2 linked regions of the Gloeobacter violaceus PCC 7421 genome follow. The main gene of each other region encodes a partner of the protein of the gene in region 2 in a complex. Links are inferred from orthologs where the notes say so. Each region holds a gene or a part of one and is shown on either strand. Other genes may lie near its edges.

What was found. Proteins that work in one complex are often made in the same cells at the same time.
Region 1: the proteins of prmC (region 2) and prfA are in contact, whole or in part, in a crystal structure (PDB 2B3T), measured with the Escherichia coli proteins. The link is inferred for Gloeobacter violaceus PCC 7421 from one-to-one orthologs.

Annotation. Positions count from the first base shown.
Region 1 is NC_005125.1:4,645,209-4,649,673, forward strand. Bases 991-3,836 are described here. They hold prfA (peptide chain release factor 1), read left to right. Parts: upstream 991-1,789; coding sequence 1,790-2,884; downstream 2,885-3,836. Other genes in these bases: rplM (50S ribosomal protein L13), read left to right, coding at 991-1,056; rpsI (30S ribosomal protein S9), read left to right, coding at 1,053-1,454; rpmE (50S ribosomal protein L31), read left to right, coding at 1,469-1,693; era (GTPase Era), read left to right, coding at 2,881-3,795; GLL_RS22765 (M20/M25/M40 family metallo-hydrolase), read right to left, coding at 3,731-3,836. In the rest of the region: GLL_RS22730 (Ycf51 family protein), read right to left, coding at 1-156; GLL_RS22735 (BolA family protein), read left to right, coding at 250-513; more of rplM, read left to right, coding at 598-990; more of GLL_RS22765, read right to left, coding at 3,837-4,465. UniProt on the Escherichia coli protein: Peptide chain release factor 1 directs the termination of translation in response to the peptide chain termination codons UAG and UAA.
Region 2 is NC_005125.1:1,859,122-1,863,635, reverse strand. What follows is about bases 943-3,837. They hold prmC (peptide chain release factor N(5)-glutamine methyltransferase), read right to left. Parts: upstream 2,873-3,837; coding sequence 2,012-2,872; downstream 943-2,011. Other genes in these bases: GLL_RS09090 (Tic22 family protein), read right to left, coding at 3,797-3,837; GLL_RS09095 (Tic22 family protein), read right to left, coding at 2,883-3,701; infC (translation initiation factor IF-3), read left to right, coding at 1,441-2,040; GLL_RS09110 (alpha/beta hydrolase), read right to left, coding at 943-1,338. In the rest of the region: GLL_RS09115 (TIGR00300 family protein), read right to left, coding at 1-453; more of GLL_RS09110, read right to left, coding at 517-942; more of GLL_RS09090, read right to left, coding at 3,838-4,514. UniProt on the Escherichia coli protein: Methylates the class 1 translation termination release factors RF1/PrfA and RF2/PrfB on the glutamine residue of the universally conserved GGQ motif, i.e. on 'Gln-235' in RF1 and on 'Gln-252' in RF2.

The sequences.
Region 1 (4,465 bases), 2.8 Mb from region 2 along the record:
CCAGACCCCTGAGGTGAGCACGACCAGAAACGCGGTGGTGCCGAAGGCCCGAAAGCGCCATTTCTGCTTGGTCAGCCAGGCCACCAGGGTCACTGCCGCCGCCAGGATGGTGACGATCCCGAGGATATTGCCCACCTGTGTAAAAAACTCGCCCACGCGCTTTGCCTGTCCCAATCGCCGTTATCATGATCGTCCAAAAAACGGCGTTTGTTGGGATAACAATAAAAGGGCAGCTACAGGTCGGCTTCGATGGACACAGAAGACGTGCGCGCCCTCATCCTCCAGACCTTTCCCGACGCCTCCGTCGAGGTGCAGGATTTCACCGGCACCGGCGACCATTTTCAGGCCATGGTCGTCTCGGAGCGCTTCGCCGGCCTCACGATGATCAAGCAGCACAAACTGGTCTACCAGAGCGTGCAAAATTACATCGACGACGGTCGTATCCACGCCTTGGCTCTGCGCACCTACACCCCCGAGCAGTGGCGGCGCGCCTCGGTGCAGGTCGAACTCTAGCCTTCTCACCGGTTTTTGAGAAATCGGGTTAATTGTGTATAATTCTAATTTGTGTGCGCAACGGCACCACAGGAGCCATTGACCGTGACAGCTAAGACATTTCTCCCCGCAGTTGACGAAATTGAGCGTCGCTGGCTGGTGGTAGATGCCGCCGGGCAACACCTTGGGCGGCTGGCGAGTGTCGTCGCCAATCTCATTCGGGGCAAGCATCGCCCCAACTTCACGCCCCACCTCGACACCGGCGACTTTGTGATCGTCGTCAACGCCGAAAAAGTCGAAGTAACCGGCAAAAAGTCCAGCCAGAAGCTTTATCGCCGCAGTTCCGGCCGCCCCGGCGGCATGAAAGTCGAGACCTTCAGCCATCTGCAGGCGCGCTTGCCCGAGCGCATCGTCGAGAAGGCCATCTGGGGCATGCTTCCCCACACCCGCCTCGGCCGCCAGCAATTTACCAAGTTAAAAGTCTACAAGGGGCCAGCCCATCCCCACGCCGCCCAAAAACCCGAAGTCTTCGACCTGAGCACGGTCCTTGGAGGTCACTCGTGAGTCAAAATGCAGCCGTCTATTGGGGCACCGGCCGCCGCAAGTGCGCCATCGCCCGCGTGCGCCTCGTGCCGGGAAGCGGCGAACTGGTGATCAACGGTCGACCGGGCGATGAGTACCTGCACTTCCGTCAGCCGCTGATGAGCCTGGCGAAGGCGCCGCTAGAGACGTTGGGCCTCGAAAATCAGTACAATATTATAGTGAACGCGTCCGGTGGCGGCGTGGCCGGCCAGGCCGGTGCCATTCGCCTGGGGATTGCCCGGGCGCTGTGCGAGTTGTCCCCGGACAACCGTCGGCCCCTCAAGGTCGAGGGTTATCTCAGCCGCGATCCCCGCGCCAAGGAGCGTCGCAAGTACGGCCTGAAGAAGGCCCGCAAAGCCCCTCAATTCTCCAAGCGCTAGCAGAGGCAAATCCCATGCCCAAGGCCGGTATTCATCCTCGCTACGAGGAGGCCCGCATCGTCTGTGGTTGCGGTGCCATTTACGAGACCCGTTCCACCAAACCCGGCGTCACCAACGTCGAGATTTGCGCCAACTGCCATCCCTTTTTTACCGGGCAGCAGAAAATCGTCGACGCCGAGGGCCGCGTCGATCGCTTCCTCAAGAAGTACGGCAATGTCCAGCCCCGCACCAAGCGCTAAAGCCGCCATGTACCGTTGTGCTCCTCTGCCGTTCCATTAGCGTCGCTGCCTGTTGACCGATCGACAGCACACTTTGATTTGCGGAGGAGCACACCCATGGCCAGTCCCGATTTAATGGTTCAAAAGCTCAACGACATCGAGCGAACCTATAACGATTTGACTACTCGCCTAGGCGACCCAAGCCTGGCAAGCAACCCCCAGGAGATGCTGCGCATCGTGCGCATGCGCGCGGGCCTGGAGCGTACGGTCGAAGCCTACGACCATTGGCAGCGGCTGTGTGCAGAACGCAACGCCGTTCGCCAGATGATTCGCGACGAGCAAGATCCCGAGTTGCGCGAACTGGCCGAAGAGGAGCACACCGGCCTCGAGGAGCGCATCGCCCGGCTCGAAGACGAGATTACGCTGCTGCTGTTGCCGCGCGATCCCAATGACGACAAGAACGTCATGCTCGAAATTCGGGCTGGGACAGGCGGTGATGAGGCGGCTATCTTCGCGGGCGACCTGATGCGCATGTACATCCGCTACGCGGAGGGCCAGGGCTGGTCGGTGAAGCTTGCCAGCGAATCGCCCGCCGAGATGGGCGGCTTCAAAGAAGTGATCCTCGAAATTCGCGGCGAGAGCGTGTATTCCAAGCTCAAATTCGAAGCGGGGGTCCACCGTGTCCAGCGCGTGCCGGTCACCGAGACCCAGGGGCGCGTGCATACTTCCACGGCCACGGTCGCGATCATGCCCGAGGTCGAAGAAGTGGACGTCGAGATCAATCCCAACGACATCGAGATCACCACGACCCGTTCGGGCGGTGCGGGCGGTCAGAACGTCAACAAGGTAGAAACGGCGGTGCATCTGGTCCACAAGCCCTCCGGCATCCATATCCACTGCCAGGAGGAGCGCTCGCAGTTGCAAAATAAAGCGCGCGCCATGCAGATTCTGCGCGTCAAGCTCTACGACATCAAACAGCGCGAGCAGCACGAGCAGGTCTCCGGGCTGCGTCGTTCCCAGGTCGGTACCGGCGATCGATCTGAAAAAATCCGCACCTACAACTACAAAGACAACCGGGTGACCGACCACCGCCTGAGCCAGAACTTCACCCTCAACACCGCCATTGAGGGCGAAATCGAAACGCTCATCCAATCGGCCATCGCTGCCGCCCAGCGCGAACAACTCGCGGAACTGGCCCGCAGCAGCGGATGATTATCCCCGAAGCGCCGCCGGGCTTTCGCTCGGGTTTTGTCGCCATCGTCGGCCGCCCCAACGTCGGCAAATCGACGCTGGTCAACCGGCTGGTGGGCGAGAAAGTCGCTATCGTCTCCCCAACTGCCCAGACGACCCGCAACCGCCTGCGGGGCATTCTCACATTGCCCACCGCTCAGATCATTCTGGTAGATACACCAGGGATCCATAAGCCTCAGCACCGTCTGGGCGAAGTGCTGGTTCACAATGCCCGCAGCGCAGCGGGATCCGCTGACGGGATTGTCTTGGTCGTCGATGGCTCGGTGGAAGCCGGGGCGGGCGACCGGTTCATTGCCGAGAGCCTCAAAGGGAGCAAAGCGCCTGTCTGGCCGGTGCTCAACAAAGTCGATCGCCGCTCTCGAAATCAGGTGGAACCTATCCGCGAGAGTTACCGCAAGCTGTTCGACCCGGAACTGGTGTTCTACGAAATTTCGGCCCTCAAAGGTTCCGGGATTGAACCTCTAATGGAGAGCATTATTTCAAGCCTGCCCGAAGGGCCGTACTACTACCCGCCGGATCTGTTCACCGATCAACCCGAGCGGTTCATCATGGGCGAACTCGTCCGCGAACAGGTGCTGCTTGCTACCCGCGAGGAAGTACCCCATTCGGTGGCAGTGGTGATCGACAAAGTCGAAGAAGGCGAAACTCTCACCCGCGTGCTCGCCACGATCATGGTAGAGCGGGATTCCCAGAAGATTATTTTGATTGGCAAGGGCGGTCAGATGCTCAAGGCAATCGGCACCGGTGCCCGCCACCAAATGCAGAAACTGGTGGGCCACCAGATTTACTTGCAGCTATTTGTGAAGGTCAAGGAGCGTTGGCGCCAGTCCGACTCGACGCTGCGGGATTTGGGGTACCGCCGGGAGCAGTGAGGGCGAAGCGTTTAAAGAAGCTCGCTGCGTTCCACTCGGGACGCTCCGACTGGTTGGCGACTCGCACCAACAGTCCTTCGATGATCCGGTTGAATTTGGCGGCGGCTTCGAGGTCCACCGGTTGGTTGATGTCGTCCGACGGGGCGTGGTAGCGGGTCGTCAGCCACGCTTTTTGAAGTTTCTCCTCGGCCGAACCCTTTTCGTAGCCGAACTTGAAAGCCAGAGCCGGCACGCCGGTGCGGATGAAACTGTACTGATCGGAGCGCACGAAGCTGTTGCGGTTGGGCTCCGGGTCGCTGATGACTGTCACGCCGACTTGCCCGGCCGACTCGCGCAAAGGCTGCGCCAGGTTCGATTCTTCGAGGCCCAGCGCCGTCAGGCGCGTGAGCGGGTGGATGGGCAGGAACATGTCCATGTTGAAATTGGCCACGAGCGGCCTCATCGTCGGGCGGTTGGCAAAGAACTTCGAGCCGAGCAGCCCCTTTTCCTCGCCGCAGACGGCCAGAAACACGACCGAGCGCTTGAGCTTGAGGTTCTGGGCGCGCATGCCCGCAGCCACGTCGATGAGCGTCGCCACCCCGGCGGCGTTGTCCATCGCCCCGTTGTAGATGCGGTCACCGCCAATCGGTTCACCGATCCCCAGGTGATCGAGATGGGCCGAGAGCACGAT
Region 2 (4,514 bases):
GTACTTGGCCAGGTACGGGTGCGACTCCAGCGACGAGCGAAACCCGTAGCCCGCCCACAGCCAGCGGCCCTCTCGATCGAGCAGCGCGTCGCCCGCCCCTTCGAAGGCGATCTTGGTGGGCAGCTCGCAGACCACATAGCCCTGCGCCTCGAACCATTCGCGAAAGTGGGGCTCCTCCCCCTGGCGCTCCGGGTGGAAGAACCGGCTCAGCACGACATTCTTGTCGAGCACCAGCCCGGCGTTGGCGGTAAAGACCATGTCCGGCCAGCCGGGGGCAGGCTCGACCAGCTGCACATCGGCGAGCTCGTCCAGGATCTTGTGCAGTCCCTCCCACTGGCGGGCCGCCTCTTCGCGCGAGGAGCGGTGAACGTTGCCCTCCATCCAGGGGTTGATGATGTAGTCCACCTCGTAGTGGGTGGGCGAGCACATCAGATAGCGCAATCCGGAACGCATAGATCCTCATCGGGCCAGACCTCGCCTATTTTAAGCCAGAGGTGTACCCGCGCCCCGCCGATGTTACGGGAGGGCCGCAATCCAGTCCGCAATCGCCCGGACAGCTTGCGGATCCACCGGCAGATCCGCCGTCAAATTTTCGGTAGGAGATCGCCAGCCGTCGGCGCGCACCAGCCAGTGATCGAGTCCGCTCAGCAGCAAGCGCACCGCTCCATCCACCTGGCTGGCCAGCCGCGCCGACTCGGCGGGCGGGAAGACCCAATCGCGCTCCCCCTGCACCGCCAGCAACGGTACCCGAATCTGCATCCCGGCGGGCAAAAACGACTTGCGCCGGCCATACTCGGCCTGCACCCGCGCGAGCGCCTGCCATTGATCGGCAGGGGGAAGAGCGGCCATCGCTTTGGACGCCTCCGAGCGAAAGCCCATCAATTCGCTCACGGGGCTGATGGGCGGGGCGATAAGCACCACGCCCCGCAGTCGCTCCGGCCCCAGGCGGCTTGCCGCCACCGCCGCGAGCGTGCAGCCGATGGCGTGGCCCAGCAGCACGGGCCGCCCGCCCAACTCCGCAAAGCGACCGGCCGCAAGCTCGACGAGGGCCACAAAATCGTCGAGGGCCGCCTGCGGCCCGACAAATTCACCGCCGCTGCGCCCCACCCCGCGTCCCTCGCTGCGCAAAGAGGCGATCCGGCGCCCGGCAAGTCCCGCGGCGATCTGGGCGAGCGGAGCGAAGCCGACGTCGGTGTCGTTGCCGTCGCGATCGCCAAGGCCCGTCGCCGGTGCAAAGATCACCCCGGCCACCGGGGTGTCGGGGGCGACCAATTCGCCCCCCAGCACGGTGCCGTCCGCCAGGGCAATTTCGATTTCAAAGGCGTCAAAGGGTCTCAAGGCCTGGATTCCGTTGGTTTGAGCAACTTGACAGGGCAGGTTGGAAAACTTACCCTAATAGTATCAACACCCAAATTTCCAATCCAATTGCGGCCTGGGCAAATGCTCTGGCTTGCTTTGTTTTTTGGAAGATTTTCTCGCCTGGAGGCTCCTCAAAGATTGGTCATTAAGAAGCGCTCTGACCGGGGTCAAGCCAACCTCCCCATGATCAACGAGCGGATCCGCTTTCCGAAGATCCGCGCCATCGACGCCGATGGCACCCAGTTGGGGATCATGCACCCGCGCGATGCCCTGCGCATTGCCGAGGAACGCAATCTCGATCTGGTGGTAGTCAGCGAAGACGCCCAGCCGCCGGTCTGCCGGATCATGGATTATGGTAAATACAAATTCGAGCAAGAGAAACGGGCCAAAGAAGCGCGCAAGAAACAGCACACCGCCGACGTCAAAGAAGTCAAGATGCGCTATACGATTGGCGAGCACGATTACCAGGTGCGTCTGCGCGATACGATCCGCTTTCTCAAAGACGGCGACAAGGTCAAAGCGACCATCATGTTCCGGGGCCGCGAGATCCAGCATGCCAATCTGGCCAAAGATTTGCTCATGCAGCTTGCCGCCGACTCCGCCGAGATCGGCGAGGTGCAGCAGGAGCCCTCGGTGGAGGGGCGCAACATGATTATGATCCTCTCGCCCAAGCGTACGTAACCACGATGCGTTCGATCCCCGCCCAGTCGCGCACCGTGCGGATACAGCCGTAGCGACTGTCGCGGGCCAATAGTTGCACTACCGTCGGGCCCTGACCCGCCATCACTTCGAGAGCGAGGATGCCGCCCGGCCGCAGATGCCGGGCGGCATCGGCAATAATCTGCCGGACTGCATCAAGACCGTCTGAACCGCCGTCGAGAGCCGAGAGCGGTTCGTGCAGGCGCACCTCGGGCATCAGTGCGGCAATTTCAGCGCTCGGGATGTAGGGCGGGTTGCTCAACACGGCATCGAAGGGCTGCGTGGGCAAAGGTACAAACCAGTTGCCCCGCAGCAAATGCACCTGTTCAGAAAGCCCGTAGCGCTCGATATTGGCTCCTGCCACCACGAGAGCCGCCTCCGAAGCGTCCACCGCCCAGACGGTGGCTCCCGGTAGGGCGCGGGCCACGGCGACGGCGATTGCCCCGGAACCGGTGCCCAAATCCACCACCCGCGCCCCGGCGCAGGAGCGGCAAAAATCGACGGCAACATCCACCAGCGCCTCGCTCTCCGGTCGGGGAATGAGCACCGCAGGGTTCACCTGCAATTGCAGATCGCGCCAGTGGGCGGTGCCCAGCAGGTACTGCAGCGGCATCGCTTCTTCGATACGCCGACGCCAAAGGGCGGCGAGCTTTTCGCGGTGTGCTTCGAGTGCTTGTGGCCCGCCAAGGCGTACCCGCAGCCGGTCGAGACCTGTGACCGCTTCGATCAGGTAGTCGATTTCGGCCGCATCAATGTCGTGAACCCGGGCCTCGGCCAGGGCTTGCTCCCGCCAACCGTCGGCCGGCTGTCTCACCGCCGCAGCGCTACGGCTTCGGGGCGGAAGAAGCCGGGGTCACCGAAGCCGGGGCCGCACCCGGAGCGGCAGCCTTCTTCAGCGACTGCACGTACTCCACCGCCTTGAATGAAGGCACGAAGGTCAGCTTGTTGAATTCGGTGTCGTTCTTGCCTTCGAGCATGTTGCCCACCACCGCGTCGAGGGGAGCGACCTCGATATTCATCTGCTTGGCCAGTTCCGGCTTGGAGCGCTTGATCTGATCGACGTTGCGTTCGAGATCGTCTTTGTCGAAGAACAGCGGCACGTACTGCTTGTTGTCCTTTTCGAAGGTGACAAAACCTTTGGCCTTGGTCTTCTCGTCGGTACCCATGGCGTAGAAAACCGGGATGCCCGGGAAGTCCTTGGTCTTGGGGTCGACCTTCTTGGCCAGATCAAGGGCGGCGGTGACCGTCTTGGGGTCGGATTGGAATTGGAAATTGACTTTGTTCTCTTTTTTCTTCTGTTCTTCTTTGGCCGCCTTAAAGGCTTGCCCGAGGCTAATCACACCGATTTGCGATTCTTTGGCGGCTTTGTCGTTGCTCTTTTGGAGATTGCCGTAGGCCTCCTTGGCCGCGTTCTGGTCCAGGAACAGCCAGAGGATGGAGGTGTCCTTTTTTGTCTTGTCGTCTTTAACGGTGACGATGAGGGGGTTGCCCTTGGTATCGGCGATCAAGAAGACCGGGACGGAATCGAGCTTTTTGATCACCTCGTCCTCGGGGATCGCCCGGGCGGGCGTGCAGGTCATCAGCGAAGTCAGGAAGGCGGCGAAGCCCAACGCGGCGACTCTCTGCAGTGAACGTTGTTGCATGATGCTCCAGGGAATGTATAGGTTGTCTGAACGACGAGCCGACAGCAGCCCTTGTCATCCTAGTGCAAGACGGCAAAACCGGGAACGGGGTTCCTCTATTTGGGTTTGGCGTCCTTCTGGACGGTCTTGGCATAATCGAGGGCGTCTTTGGCCGGAACGAAAGTGATCTTCTGCGAGTCGTTGTCGTTTTTGCCGTTCAATATCGTGCCGACGATCGAATCGAGGGTGGTCGCTTCGACGGAGAGGTTCTTGGGCAGATCGGAGCGCACTTTACGCAGCTCAAGCAGGTTACGCTGCAGGTCCACCTCCGAGAAAAACATCGGCAGGTACTCCTGACCGTCGCGCTTGAGCGTCAGAATACCGTTGCCCGAGCCACCGGAAAGAAAGAACACCGGCACCCCTTGAAACATCTTGAAGTTGGGATCCTTTTTGCGGAAGAACTCGGTAGCATACTCGACGCTTTTGGGACTGCTCAGAAACTGAAAGCGCACCTTGGCGCTCTGTTTCTTTTGTTCGTCTTTGGCGACTTTGTAGGCCTGGCCGAGGCTGGTGATTGCTACCCGGTAGGTCTTGTTCTTGTCGGGGTTCTGGGTCTTTACCACCTGCATCGCCTGTTTGGCCAGGGCCGGGTCCAGGTAGAAGTTCAAGACCGCCGTGTTCTTGTCGTTTTTGGGAACCAGCAGCAGCGGGGTGTTCTTGGCGTCGGCGATGGTGAAGACCGGGACAAGGTTGAGCTTGGCGACAAGCTGATCTTCAGAAAGGGCAAAGGCGAAAGACGCCTGGAACAAAAAAACGAGGGCGGCGAGGGCCGAG